Regions from separate parts of the Micromonospora sp. URMC 106 genome, predicted to be linked through region 2. Evidence: riboswitches for the same ligand, from Rfam matches in the RefSeq annotation. Region 2 holds a riboswitch; each other region holds the start of a gene.
What was found. A riboswitch is a leader RNA that binds a small molecule or an ion and turns the genes downstream of it on or off. The one in region 2 is predicted to bind cyclic di-AMP.
Positions count from the first base shown of each region.

Region 1 (3,424 bases), on a different contig from region 2:
AGGGGGCGCCAGTCGCCGTCGTCGACCGCCTGCCGCAGCAGCGCGATCGCCTCGTCGTGCCGGCCCCGGGCGGCCAGCAGGGTGGCCAGCTCGTCGCGGCCTCTCGGGTCGCCCTGCTCGGCGGCGATCCGCCAGTACCGTTCGGCCTCGTCGGCGCGCCCCTCCTCGGCGAGCAGCGCGGCGAGCCGGGTGGCGGCGTGCCAGTCGCCGTGCTCGGCGCGGGCCCGCAGCTCCTCCGTCCGCCCCCGGTCGGCCAGCAGGTCGACCAGGACGCTGCCCGCCCCGCTCGCGCCGGCCCGGTCGAGGTCGCGCAGGTAGCCGGTCGGGTCGGGCACCGCCGCCAGGCCCGAGGACTCCTCGCCGAAGAAGCGGCTGCCGCCGAACTCCCGCCGGAGCTGGTCGTCGAGGTCGTCGGCGAGCTCGACCATGGCCCGTACGGCCAGCAGCAGGTGGGTGGGGACGAAGTCCTGGCCGAAGACGGGGACGGACGCCCAGACCGTGTCGCCGGTGCAGTAGACCCGGCCGACGACGAGACCGTTGGTGAGGTCGGAGAGCCGCCGGTACAGCGACTCGGTCGGCTCGACCCCGGTGAGCAGGGGTGAGAACACGTCGACCAGCGGCGGGTCGTCCTGGGCCCGTACGAAGATCATGGCGGAGCCGACGCGGATGGCGACGTCGCCGTCGGCGTCGACGCGCAGCTGGTCGGCGGTGACGCCGAGGATGCCGGCCAGCACCTCCCTGACCCGCTGGGTCAGCTTCCCGCCGTACTCGGCCTCCCCGACGGGCGCCGGGGCGCGACGAGCCCCCGCGGCGGCCACCGGCCTCGCCGCCAGCGCGGCGGCCAACCTGGTCCTCGTCGGCACGGGCACGGCCGTCGCCGTGGTTGCCGGACGGGCCGCCAGCGCGGAGGCGACCCTGCCCAGCAGGCTCTCAGGCGGCGTCATCGTGCTCGCCGTCCGGTCCGCCGCGCGTGCCGTCGGTCGGCTGGTCCGTCACCCGGACCTGGTCGAACATCTTGGCGATCACGAGCGGGGCCGCCACCCCGAAGGTGAAGCTGGCGAAGGCGGTGGTGGCGAGGCCACCCGCCCCGGCCGCGGCGGCGAGCCCGGTCCCGGCCACGGTCCTGAGCAGCACCGCGAACACGACGATCGGCGCGTCCCGCCGGTCCCGCCACGGCCACTGCCACCGGCCCCCCGACTCGGTGGTGGGGCGCATCATCCCGGACAGGTTGAGCGCCTCGGCCACCGCGCTGCCGACCAGTCCCCACATCGCGGCCATCCATAGAGACACATCCCTACCGTACTGACCGCCGGATGTGGCGGTCGCACCAGCCCTCTGCTCTCCCGGCGGCCACGGTGACGCCACTGTCGACGGTAGAGCCTGACGGCAACGCGCGCCCGCGACGCACAGCCGGGAACGGTCCGCAACCCGGGGCGGCCCGGCAGTGCGGCGGCCGGTGAGGAACTTCACGAGAAGTGGGCAATCGGCGCGAAGCGCCCCTAGCGTCGACCGGGTTCGCGATGGCGAACACCACGGCCGGTAACGCCTAATCCTGCCGCCGGCCGTCGGACCCGGTCACTCAGGCACGGAGCGGGGGACCCAACGTTCCTCGGTGCGCGTCACCTCGGGGTGAAGCCGCCAGCGGCGGCCGGGCTCCTCGGCCCGAACCCGACAGCTGACCTCGCCGGCGTGGAGGAATCACACATGGCATCCGACTACCAGGCCCGTCACCGTCGCACCGTCCGTCGTACCGCCGTGGGCACTCTCGCCGTGGGCGCCGTGACCGGCGCGGTGGCGATCTTCGGCCCGGCCGCCCCGGCCCAGGCCGACAGCGTCAACTGGGACGCGATCGCCCAGTGCGAGTCCAGCGGCGACTGGAGCATCAACACGGGCAACGGCTACTACGGCGGCCTCCAGTTCTCCCAGAGCACCTGGGAGGGCTACGGCGGCCGGAGGTACGCCGCGCGGGCCGACCTGGCCACCCGCGCCGAGCAGATCCGCGTCGCCGAGCGCGTCCTCGACGGGCAGGGCATCGGCGCGTGGCCGACCTGCGGCAAGAAGGGCGGCTCGAGCACGTCGCACACCCCGAAGAGGGAGCGCGGGTCGCAGGCGCCGGCGACGAAGCGCGACTCGGGTGGCAGCGAGCGGCGTGACGCGGGCGGCGCCGGCCGGACCTACGTGGTCCGGCCCGGCGACACCCTGGCGAAGATCGCGACCGCGCACGACGTGGACGGCGGCTGGCGGGAGCTGTACGAGAGCAACAAGCGGGTCGTCGGCGCCGACCCGGGGCTGATCCTCCCCGGTCAGCGGCTCGGCCTCTGACGCGTACCCCTGATGACGCCCGGTCGGGAGACTCCGACCGGGCGTCGTCGTCTCGCGGTGGGCGACGGCTCGTATCCTTTGCGCGAACCTCTCTGGTGGGCTTTCGAGGATGAAAGGACACGGCGTGAGTAACCGGGCCGAGACGTTGGAGTTCCAGGCCGAGGCGCGTCAGCTGCTCCAGCTGATGGTCCACTCGATCTACTCGAACAAGGACGTCTTCCTGCGCGAACTGATCTCGAACGCCTCGGACGCGCTGGACAAGCTGCGCCTGGCGTCGATGGTCGACAAGGACCTGGAGGTCGACACCTCCGACCTCCACATCGAGATCGAGGTCGACAAGGCGGCGCGCACGCTTACCGTCCGGGACAACGGCATCGGCATGTCCCGCGACGAGGTGGTCCAGGTGATCGGCACGATCGCCAAGTCCGGCACGGCGGAGCTGCTGCGCAAGCTGCGCGAGTCCGCCGACGCCGGGGCGCGGCAGGAGCTGATCGGCCAGTTCGGGGTCGGCTTCTACGCGGCGTTCATGGTCGCCGACCGGGTCGAGCTGGTGACCCGGCGGGCGGGGGAGACCGGCGGCACCCGCTGGGAGTCGGCCGGCGAGGGCACCTACTCGGTCGAGGCCGTCGACGAGGCGCCGCAGGGCACCGCGGTGACCCTGCACCTCAAGGCGGCCGACGCCGAGGACAACCTGCACGACTACACCGCCGAGTGGACGATCCGGGAGATCGTCAAGCGGTACTCCGACTTCATCGCCTGGCCGATCCGGATGACCGTCGAGCGGCCGGGCGAGGGCGACGAGACCACGACCGAGACCCAGACGCTCAACTCGATGAAGGCGCTCTGGGCCCGGCCCCGCGACGAGGTCGACGAGGCCGAGTACAAGGAGTTCTACAAGCACGTCAGCCACGACTGGGCCGACCCGCTGGACATCGTGCACATGAAGGGCGAGGGCACCTTCGAGTACGAGGCGCTGCTGTTCCTCCCCTCCCACGCCCCGCTGGACCTGTTCGCCCCGCAGGGCCGCCGCGGCGTGCAGCTCTACGTCAAGCGCGTCTTCATCATGGACGACTGCGAAGCGCTCATGCCGAACTACCTGCGC
Region 1 covers NZ_JBPQTP010000180.1:918-4,341, reverse strand. The annotation lists gene ACSNOB_RS30895 (T3SS (YopN, CesT) and YbjN peptide-binding chaperone 1) at 1-944, opposite strand, end outside; gene ACSNOB_RS30890 (hypothetical protein) at 931-1,290, opposite strand; cyclic di-AMP (ydaO/yuaA leader) riboswitch at 1,534-1,705, shown strand; gene ACSNOB_RS30885 (transglycosylase family protein) at 1,705-2,322, shown strand; partial or broken gene htpG (molecular chaperone HtpG) at 2,507-3,424, shown strand, end outside.
Region 1: linked by a shared signal. The riboswitch ahead of ACSNOB_RS30885 (transglycosylase family protein) and the one ahead of ACSNOB_RS09050 (coiled-coil domain-containing protein) in region 2 are both predicted to bind cyclic di-AMP.

Region 2 (3,424 bases):
ACGTCTCGCCGATGCAGTGGCGCATGATCGGCCGGCGCGGGCGGCTGGCCTCGTGGACGGTGGTGGGCGACCCGGCGCAGACGGCCTGGACCGGGGACCCGGACGAGCTGTCCCGGGCCCGGGACCAGGCGCTGGGCCGGCGCAAGCGGCACCACTTCACCCTCACCACGAACTACCGCAACTCGGCGGAGATCTTCGCGGTCGCGGCGGCCGAGATCCGCCGGCTCCACCCCGACCTCCCGCTGCCCACGGCGGTGCGCTCCACCGGCGTCGACCCGGTCGAGCTGGTGGTGCCGGCGGCGGAGCTGGAGACCGCCGTGGTGGAGGCGGCCACGGCCCTGCTCGCCGAGGTGGAGGGCACCGTCGGCGTCATCACCCCGGTGCCCCGCCGGGACGAGGTGGCCGGGTGGCTGGGCGGGCTGGCCGCGCCGCGCCTGCAGGTGGTGACCAGCCTGGAGGCCAAGGGCATGGAGTACGACGGGGTGGTCCTGGTCGCCCCGGGCGAGATCCGGGCGGACCCGGGCTCGGGCGTACGCACGCTCTACGTCGCGCTCTCCCGGGCCACCCAGCGGCTGACCACCGTCGACCCGGTCGGCTGAGCCGCCGGCCCGCCCGGCGGCCACTTGCATATATTGCGATGTGAGCATAGTTTGGACGCGGATCCGAACGGGTGACGGAGGGTGGGCGCGTGGGCGCAGGTCATGACCACCACCACGGGTCGGTCGCGAACGCCGCGCACCGCCACCGGGGCCGGCTCTGGGCCGCGTTCGCGCTGCTCGGCGCCCTGATGGTGGTGGAGGCGGTGACCGCCTTCCGCACCGGCTCGCTGGCCCTGCTCAGCGACGCGGGGCACATGTTCACCGACGTGCTCGGCATCGGCATGGCGCTCGCCGCGATCACCGCCACCCGGCGGGCCGGGGCGGACCCGCAGCGCACCTTCGGCCTCTACCGGCTGGAGGTGCTGGCCGCCCTCGCGAACGCCGTGCTGCTCTCCGGCGTCGCGGTCTACGTGGTCGTCGAGGCGGTACGCCGGTTCGGCGACCCGCCGGAGGTGCTCGCCGGCCCGATGCTCGTGGTGGCCCTGCTCGGCCTGCTCGCCAACGTGGGCGCCTTCGCCCTGCTGCGCTCCGGGGCCAAGGAGAGCATCAACCTGCAGGGCGCCTACCTGGAGGTGCTGGGTGACCTGCTGGGCTCACTCGGCGTGATCGGCGCGGCGCTGCTGATCGCCGTCACCGACTGGTGGTGGGCCGATCCGCTGGTCGCGGTGGCGATCGGGCTGTTCATCCTGCCCCGCACCTGGCGGCTCGGGCGCGCCGCGCTGCGCATCCTGGTGCAGGCCGCGCCGGAGCACCTCGAGGTCACCAAGGTGCACGACAGGCTGGCCGCCGTGCCGGGCGTCGCCGAGGTGCACGACCTGCACGTCTGGACGCTGACCTCCGGCATGGAGGTGGCCTCGGCGCACCTGACGATGGCACCGGGCGCGGAGGTCGGCGCGGTGCTCAGCGCGGCCCGGTCGGCGCTGCACGAGGACTTCCGGATCGAGCACGCCACGCTCCAGATCGAGCCCGGAGCGTCCCCCGGGACCTGTGGGTCGGTTGAGTGGTAATGAGCACAACCTTAAATCTGGGCGAGTATTGTCGGCTTATGTCGGATTTGACGGTAAGCGGACAGTCACCCGCAGTCACTCCCGCTGCACCAGTCACACCGGCACCGGTAGGCTCGGTTCCGGCCTTCGCCAGGCGGCACCCACCGGTGCCGGCGATGGCCGCCGCCTAATCGCCCGGCGGGGCGAACCGGGGAACCATGTTCGTGGGGTGCATCCGCGTCAGCGGTAGGGATCTTCCGTCCCGAACCCGTCAGCTAACCCGGTCGGCGGCTGACGGAAGGACACGTGTATGCCAGTGATGGCACCTGTACGACGACGCGCCGCCCGGATGGCGGCCCTGATCACCGCGACGCTCGCCCTCGGCACCGCGGTCGCGCCGGTCACCGCCGCCCCGGCGGCGGCCACTCCCCGCGCCGGGCTGCTCGCCGCGGCGCCCGGGCAGGACGAGGAGGGCGGCACGCCCGCCCTGCGGGCCCAACTGGAGGCCGCCAGCAAGGGCTACCTCGACGCCAAGCGGGCCCTCGACACGTCGGTCCGGCGGCAGCAGCAGCTCGCCGCGCAGCTCAAGACGACCGAGACCCAGCTGGCCGAGCGGGCGGACAAGGTCGGCGAGATCGCCGGGGTGGCCTACCGCAGCGGCCGGCTCGGCGTCGCGTCCGCGCTGCTCAACAGCAGCTCACCGGACGGCTTCATGGACCGGGCCGCCGCCCTCGACGCGGTGGCCGCCAACGAGGACCGGGCCCTGCGCGAGCTTCAGGAGACCCGCGACGCGGCCACCCGCACCAAGCTCGCCCTGGACGGCGAGATCCGGGAACAGCGCAAGCAGGTCACGCTGATGGCCAAGCGCAAGGAGCAGGCCGAGCGGGCGCTGACCGTGGCCAACCGGAAGCAACAGTCCGCGGGCAGCGCGCCACGCGGCACCTCGACCGCGACGGCGAAGCCGGCGCCGCGCAACTCCGACGGCTCCTGGCCGTCCGAGTCGTGCAGCGTCAACGACCCCACCCCCGCCAACGGCTGCATCACCCCGCGCACCCTGCACGCGCTCAACCAGGCCAAGGCGGCCGGCTTCACCCGCTACGTCTCCTGCTACCGCCCCGGCGGCTCCGGCGAGCACCCGAAGGGGCGGGCCTGCGACTTCGCGGCGCAGAAGGGCGGGTTCGGCGGCGACGCCACCGGCGGCGACCGGACGTACGGCAACAACCTGGCGGCGTACTTCGTCAGGAACGCCGACCGGCTGGCCGTGCTCTACGTGATCTGGTACAGGCAGATCTGGCTGCCCAGCAGCGGGTGGAAGTCGTACAGCGGCGCCAACGGCGATCCGTCCAGCGACCACACCAACCACGTGCACCTGTCGGTCTACTGACGCCCCGGCCCCGGTGACCCGCCCGTCGGGTCGCCGGGGCCGTGCCACGTGTACGCCCGTCGGCCCCGGCGGGCCTGTCGGGGCGTCGTCGGCGTCCGCGCTCAGCCGGCCGGCGGCCCGGAGGTGCGGTCCAGCACGGCGCCCAGCCGGGCGGCCAGCCCCAGGTGGGCCGCGCGCGCCTGACGGAAGGCGTAGCCGAAGAGCGGCGCGGGCGCGGCGAGGGTGATCTCGACCTCGATCCGGACGACGCCGTCCGGCTCGGCCCGCAGCCGGGTCCGGTTGCGCACGGTGGTGGCCGGCCGCTGCCGCGCCACGGTGACGATCTCTTCCGGTCCGGCCACCAGGACATCGGCCTGGTAGGTGATCGGCAGACGCAGCGGCCCGGCGGCCAACCGGTCGGTGATGAGGTAACTGGCCCGCGCGCCGGGCCGGGGCGGCACCACCCGGCGGACCCG
Region 2 covers NZ_JBPQTP010000018.1:68,542-71,965, forward strand. The annotation lists gene ACSNOB_RS09040 (HelD family protein) at 1-599, shown strand, start outside; gene ACSNOB_RS09045 (cation diffusion facilitator family transporter) at 689-1,606, shown strand; cyclic di-AMP (ydaO/yuaA leader) riboswitch at 1,760-1,891, shown strand; gene ACSNOB_RS09050 (coiled-coil domain-containing protein) at 1,905-2,969, shown strand; gene ACSNOB_RS09055 (SRPBCC family protein) at 3,071-3,424, opposite strand, start outside.

Region 3 (3,424 bases), on a different contig from region 2:
TCTCCGACCGCGACCTGGTCTCCGAGATCAAGGCGGGCACGCTCGCGCTGGAGCCGTTCGAGCCCACGCTGGTGCAGCCGTCCAGCATCGACGTACGCCTCGACAAGCTCTTCCGGGTCTTCAACAACCATCTCTACACCCACATCGATCCGGCGATGCAGCAGGACGACCTGACGTCGATGGTCGAGGTGCCCGAGGGCGAGCCGTTCGTGCTGCACCCGGGCGAGTTCGTGCTCGCCTCGACGCTGGAGGTGATCTCGCTCGGCGACCAGCTCGCCGGGCGGCTGGAGGGCAAGTCGAGCCTGGGTCGGCTCGGCCTGCTCACCCACTCCACCGCGGGCTTCATCGACCCGGGCTTCTCCGGCCACGTGACGCTGGAACTGTCCAACGTGGCCAACCTGCCCATCACCCTCTGGCCGGGCATGAAGATCGGCCAGCTCTGCATCTTCCGGCTCTCGTCGCCGGCCGAGCACCCGTACGGCTCGGCGGTCTACGGCTCGCGCTACCAGGGGCAGCGGGGCCCGACCCCGAGCCGCTCCTGGCAGCACTGGCGCACCTGGCCGACCCGCTGACGACCGCTTCGCGGGTGCCAGAAGGGGCCCTCTCCTCGACGACATGCGTCAGGAAGGGCCCCTCCGCACACCTCAGCCGGGGCGGCCGTAGCTGTGGATCGGTCCGTCGTCGACCTTCTTCATCCTGACCGGCACCCCGGCCCGGGAGGCGTGCACCACCCAGCCCCCGCCGACGTACATGCCGACGTGGTGCAGGTCGCTGTAGTAGAAGACCAGGTCGCCAGGGCGCAGCTCGCCCCGGCTGACGGTCGCGGTGACCCGGCGCTGCTGCGCAGCGTTGTGCGGCAGCGACACCCCCGCCTTCGCCCAGGCGGCGAGCATCAGGCCCGAGCAGTCGTACGAATTCGGGCCCTCGGCGCCCCAGACGTAGGGCTTGCCGATCTGCGCGCAGGCGAACTTGACGGCGGTGCCGGCCCCGCCACCGGGATAGCTGGCCGGGCAGGGGGCGGGACGCAGCGGGCCGCCCCCACCGCTGCCGTAGATCCGCAGCCGCAGCTTCTGCAGCCGGTCGATCTCGGCGTTGATCTGCTTCTTCTTCGCCGCGAGCTGGGCCTCGGTCCGGCCGAGCTGGACGACCATCTCGTCCAACGGCGCCTTCTTCGCGGCCAGCCGGTCGCGCAACTCCGCGACCTGCCGCACGTCCTGCTGCTGGTGCTGGGCGAACCGGTCGAGCAGTTCGAGCTGGCCGACCATCTGGTCGGGCGAGCGGCTGCCCAGCAGGGCGTTGACGGCGGAGACGTTCTCACCCTTGTAGGCGCGGACGGCCAGCGCGCTGACCTTCTCCATCGCCTGGTCGACCTGCTCCTCCAGCGGCTTGATCTGCCTGGCGAGCGCGTCGGCCTGCCTGCGCTTGGCGGCCAGGTCCTGGCGGGTGGCGTTGTGCCGTTCGATGATCGGTTCGAGCTTGTTCCAGTCCTCGTCGATCTGGCGCTCGATCTCGGCGACCGTCGGTTCGGCGTGGGCCGCCGTGGCGCCGCCGGTCAGGACGACGGCGAACGCGGCCAGGGCGGCGAGGGCGGTGGTGCAGCGGTACCAGCGTGGGCGCGGCGCAGCCGTCGTGGGGTCGGCGAGGGCCGACCGTGCCGACGGTGGCCGCGGGGCATGGTGTGCCACCGGGCTCCGTACTCCTTCTTCCCGTACCGCCTACCGGGTTAGCTGACGGGTTCGGGCGGGAAGGGGACGCCCTACCGCAGAGGCTGCGGATTCACCCCGGGGGTACCTGGGTCCCCGGCTCGCTCGGGAGCGACTCGGCGGTGTCGGACCGTTACCGCCCCGGTTGGGCGGACTGTCGCCGGCCGACGAATGACCAGAGTAGAGACGGCCGTTATCAATCCGCAACCCATCGAGCCGTGACACACCGTATTCACATGGGCCGGGGAGACCCGCAACCCCGGCGACGAAGATTTCCTTCCTTTTGAAGTGACGGATGGAAAGGTATTGACCAGAGGTGCCGACCGGGGCGAAGGTGACCCCACATTCGCCCGTCCGACCTGGGGGTCTGATGCACCTGACAGCGACATCGAGGAGCAGACGCGTCCTGCTGGCCGCCGCGGTCGCGGCCGCCCTGGCGGCGACGCCGCTCACCGCAGCCGGATCCGCCGCCGCCGCGCCGACGACCGACCGGCAGCAGCAGTACGCGGCCGCCGCGGCCGAGTACGGCGTGCCGGAGAGCGTCCTGCTCGGAGTCTCCTACCTGCAGTCCCGCTGGGACACCAACGCCGGAACGCCGAGCACCAGCGGCGGCTTCGGACCCATGCACCTCACCGACGCGGAGTACGTCGCCTCCCTGCCCGGGGGCACCCACCACGACGAGGGCACCGAGGACCCGCGCGGCGACGACTCCCGCCCGTCCCTGGCCGAGGCGCACGAGCCGCCGGCCGATCCGCCCCCCGCCGAGGCCGCGCTGCGGACGCTCGACGCCGCCGCCGCACTGACCGGCGCCAGCGAGGAGACGCTGCGCACGGACGTCGCGGCGAACATCCGGGGCGGCGCGGCGCTGCTGGCCGCGTACCAGAAGGAGATCGGCGCCCCGGTCGGCGCCGGCACCGACCCGGCGGCCTGGTACGGCGCGGTGGCCCGCTACTCCGGCGCGGACAGCGCCGACGCGGCGGCGGCCTTCGCCGACGAGGTCTACGGCACCATCAGCGCCGGCGACAGCCGGCTGACCGACGACGGGCAGCGGGTGACCCTGGCCGCCCGCGCGGTCCAGCCCGAGCGCTCCTGGCTGGACCGGCTGGGCCTGCGCAAGCTCGCCCGGCCCGACGGGCTGGAGTGCCCGGACACCATCTCCTGCGAGTGGATCCCGGCGCCCTACCAGAAGTACGGCCCCGGCGCGGGCGACTACGGCAACCACGACCTCTCCGACCGGCCGGCCCGGCAGAAGATCGAGTACATCGTCATCCACGACACCGAGGGCTACTTCGGGCCCAGCGTCAACCTGGTCAAGGACCCGAGGCGGGTGGGCTGGCACTACACCCTGCGCTCGGTGGACGGCCACATCGCCCAGCACATCAAGACCAAGGACGTCGGCTGGCACGCCGGCAACTGGTACGTGAACGCCAAGTCCATCGGCCTGGAGCACGAGGGCTTCGCCGGACACGGCACCTGGTACACCGAGGCGATGTACCGCACCTCCGCCAAGCTGGTCCGCCACCTGGCGGCGCAGTACGACATCCCGCTGGACCGGCAGCACATCATCGGGCACGACAACGTCCCCGGCACCGTCGCCTCGACCGTGCGCGGCATGCACTGGGACCCGGGTCCGTACTGGAACTGGTCGCACTACTTCGACCTGCTCAAGGCGCCGTTCAAGTCGACCGCCACGCCGCGGACCGGGCTGGTCACCATCGACC
Region 3 covers NZ_JBPQTP010000066.1:9,292-12,715, reverse strand. The annotation lists gene dcd (dCTP deaminase) at 1-572, shown strand, start outside; gene ACSNOB_RS20055 (NlpC/P60 family protein) at 645-1,685, opposite strand; cyclic di-AMP (ydaO/yuaA leader) riboswitch at 1,698-1,835, opposite strand; gene ACSNOB_RS20050 (N-acetylmuramoyl-L-alanine amidase) at 2,074-3,424, shown strand, end outside.
Region 3: linked by a shared signal. The riboswitch ahead of ACSNOB_RS20055 (NlpC/P60 family protein) and the one ahead of ACSNOB_RS09050 (coiled-coil domain-containing protein) in region 2 are both predicted to bind cyclic di-AMP.

Region 4 (3,424 bases), on a different contig from region 2:
GCGGGGCTGCCCGGGGCCACGGCGATCCCCGGCACGGTGCCCCCGGCCGTGGCGGCCCCCGTCACGGCGGTCTCCGTCGACCTGCCGGGCTGCCGCCGGGTCGTCGACGACCGCGTCGCCGGCGCCGACGAGCGGGCCGCCAGCGCCCTCGCCACCCCGGCCGACCCGGGCCAGGCCGGCGTGGCTGTCGCCGCCGGCCCGGCCCACGCGCCGGCCGGGCACCCGCCGGGCGCCGCCGGCCCCCGGGCCCCGCCGCGCGACTGACCCGCACCATCCCGCCGGGCCGACGCGCCCCGCGACCGTGTCCGCCGCGAGGCGTCGGGAAGGCCCTTCCGTCACCGCAGGCGTCGACAGGTGCCCGTTCTGCGCTCCCTACCACCCGCACCCGTCCGGCGGCGGGGTGCGGCGTCGCCGCTCCCCGCCGCGGTGCCCCCGCTGCCGCACTCGCTACCCGTGAGGTGCCGACCATGGAGACCGTCTTCTACCAGTTCCTGATCGAGGTGCCGCGGGCCGCCGCCATCTGGTCCGCCCTGCTCCTGCTGGCCCTGACCGTGCTCGCCGTCCTGGTCGCCCGCCCCGAGCGGGTTCCGTCCGCCGAGGAGCCGGCCCCGACGCCCACCGACGACCCGGCGGCCGAGGCGACCGACCTGCGCCGCTACGCGGAGGAGGTGGCCGTCGCGGCGGAGCGTGCGGCCCGGACCGCCCGGCGGCGGCGGGCCGACTGGCTCGCCGCGCAGGAGGAGGTCGACCGGGCCTGGCAGGCGTACGACGAGGCGGAGACGGCCGCCCGCCGGTTCACCGGGGCCGCCGTCCTGCCCCCTCCGCGCACCCCGCGCACGCCCGCCGAGTACGCCGCCCGGGAGCGCTGGCTGCACCACGCGGCGATGGCCGCCCACTGGCGCGGCGACCTGACCGCCCGCCAGCTCAGCGACGTGTTCGGTCACCGGGCGGGCTGGGATCCGCGTCGGCACCCGGCCGAGCAGGAGATCGTGCTGGCCCGGGCGGTACGCGACGCGAAGCGGGCCGGCTACCGGGCCGCCGCCGAGCGGGAGCGGCTGGCGTGGCGGGACGCCGACCTGGCCGCCGAGGCGGCGCGTGCCCTGGCCGCGGAGGCGTACGCAGCGGCGGTCCGGCTCCGGCCGGGCCGGCTCCCCGCAGCCCGCCCGGCGACCGAGGCGCACCGTCCCGCGGCCGCCGCGCGCTGGCGCCCGGCGCGGGTGGGCTGACGCGGGCCGTTTCGGTGACGCCGGTCACAGCATGGCCGAACCGGTCATCGGGCGCGGCCCGGCCGAATTCCGCCAGCCATTCCGCGTCGATCTCGGCCGGTCGTCCGGTTGTCGACCGAAGGCGTGCCGGAAAACGACTGTCCCATTGAGTCACGTCAGTGCCAAACTGCCCGCAAAAAAGTCCCACGATCAAGGTTTAAGCAGGTGGGGGCGGGTTGGCAGGGCGCGGGCCGGCCAGTAATGTCGGCCCGTCCGGTGCGGTACCCGTTCGCAAGAGGCGACGCCGCGCCGACCCGCCTAATCGCGCACAGACGAGCCGGGGACCCAGTGCAACACCGGGGTGAATCCGCGGGCCACGGCCCGTGGTAGGGCGTTCTTCCCGCCCGAATCCGTCAGCTAACCCGGTCGGCGGCGTCGGAAGGAGTTCCATCCTCGTGCAGCACCCACCCACCCCCCGCTCGACCCGCCGCCTCCACGGCGCCGCGGTGCCCGCGCTCGCCCGGCCGCACGCCGCGAGCTGACCTCACCGGTCACCGCCCGTCGCCCGGCATCCCGGGCGCATCCCCTGAGTGGCCCACCACCCGCCCGGACGCCGTCCGCGCGGTCGGTTCCCCCTGCGGCGGACCGGCGGTCGCTCACCCCCCGAGCCCGTGGAGGAAACCGTGAAGCACCACCTCAGGCGACAGCTTCGTCGCCTCACGTCCGAGCGTCCCTACCAGGTGGCCGCCGCGTCCGCCGCGGCGCTCGTGCTGGCGTCCGGCACCGGCGCGCTGCTGGCCGGCGCCGACGAGGCGCCCGCCGCCGCCCAGGCCCCGGTGGCCGTGACCGAACTGCGTGACGACACCGCCGCCTCGCGCGGCGAGGCCCGCGTCGCGGCCACCCCGTCGACCGCCGCCGCGGTCGCGTCCAGCGCCGCTCCCTCGGCCAGCGCCACCAGCGCCGCGCCGAACCCCGACCTGACCCGCAAGCCGGAGCCGCCGAAGCCCCCGAAGTCCAAGACCCTGGACTACGACTACGAGGCCCAGACCACCTTCTACAACTGTGGCCCGGCCGCCGTCCGGCACGCCCTCAGCGCCGCCGGCGTCGCGCGCAGCCAGGACACCCTCGGCGCCCAGCTGGGCACCGACGAGATGGGCACCGACTCCGCCGAGGACACCACCCGGGTGCTGAACGCGACGGTGAAGGGCGACCCGTACCGGACCCGGATGATCCCGGGCAACGCCGCGACCCCGGCGCAGATGGACCGGCTCCAGGCCGACGTGGTCGCCGCCATCAGCGACGGGCGGGGCGTCGTGGTGAACGTCGCCGGCAGCGCCACGGACACCGACGGCGGCTGGCACTCGTTCCCCGGCGGCCACTACATCGCCGTCGTGGGCTACCAGGACGAGGGCCGGCTGGTGAAGATCGCCGACTCGGCGAACCCGGCGACCGCCTCGTACTGGATGTCCACCGTCGCCCTGGCGAACTGGGCCGCCACCCGCGGCTACTCCGCCTGACACGACCCGTCGGGCGTCGGCCTCCCCCGGGGAGCCGGCGCCCGGTGTCGTCTCCGGGTCACGGCCCTCGCCGGGGCGTCCGGCGGGTGGCACACTGCGGCGCATGGCCGATGAATCAGGTGACCGGGACGGTCGACGCGTCCTGCTGCTGCTGCACGGCATGGGCGCGACCGGCGACGTGTGGCTGCCCTGGGCGCCGCTGCTGGAGCGCCGGTGGGCGGGGCGGTGGCTGGCGCCGGACCTCGCCGGCCACGGCTGGTCGCCGCCGCTGCCGGCGTACTCGTTCGCCGGGCTGGCCGACCGGGTCGCCGTGGGGCTCGCGGCGGGGGACCGGCTGGTCGTGCTGGGGCACTCCCTCGGCGGCGTGGTCGGGCTGGCGCTGGCCGCCCGCGGCGCCGGGCTGCCGGTCGACGCCGTGGTCGGGCTCGGCATCAAGGCCGTCTGGTCGCCGGCCGAGCTGGCGAAGGCCCGGGAGTTGGCCGACCGGCCGGTGACCTGGTTCGCCAGCCGGGACGAGGCGGCCCGCCGCTACCTGCGGGTGGCCGGCCTGACCGGCCTCCTCGCGCCGGACGACCCCGCGGTCGAGGCCGGGCTGCGGCAGGTCGACGGCCGCTGGCGGCTGGCCATGGACCCGGCCGCGTTCGGGGTGGGCGAGCCGGACCTGCCCGCCCTGCTGGCGGCGACCGACGTGCCGGTGCTGCT
Region 4 covers NZ_JBPQTP010000143.1:11,310-14,733, reverse strand. The annotation lists partial or broken gene ACSNOB_RS29040 (hypothetical protein) at 1-264, shown strand, start outside; gene ACSNOB_RS29035 (hypothetical protein) at 468-1,226, shown strand; cyclic di-AMP (ydaO/yuaA leader) riboswitch at 1,511-1,652, shown strand; gene ACSNOB_RS29030 (C39 family peptidase) at 1,877-2,722, shown strand; gene ACSNOB_RS29025 (alpha/beta fold hydrolase) at 2,826-3,424, shown strand, end outside.
Region 4: linked by a shared signal. The riboswitch ahead of ACSNOB_RS29030 (C39 family peptidase) and the one ahead of ACSNOB_RS09050 (coiled-coil domain-containing protein) in region 2 are both predicted to bind cyclic di-AMP.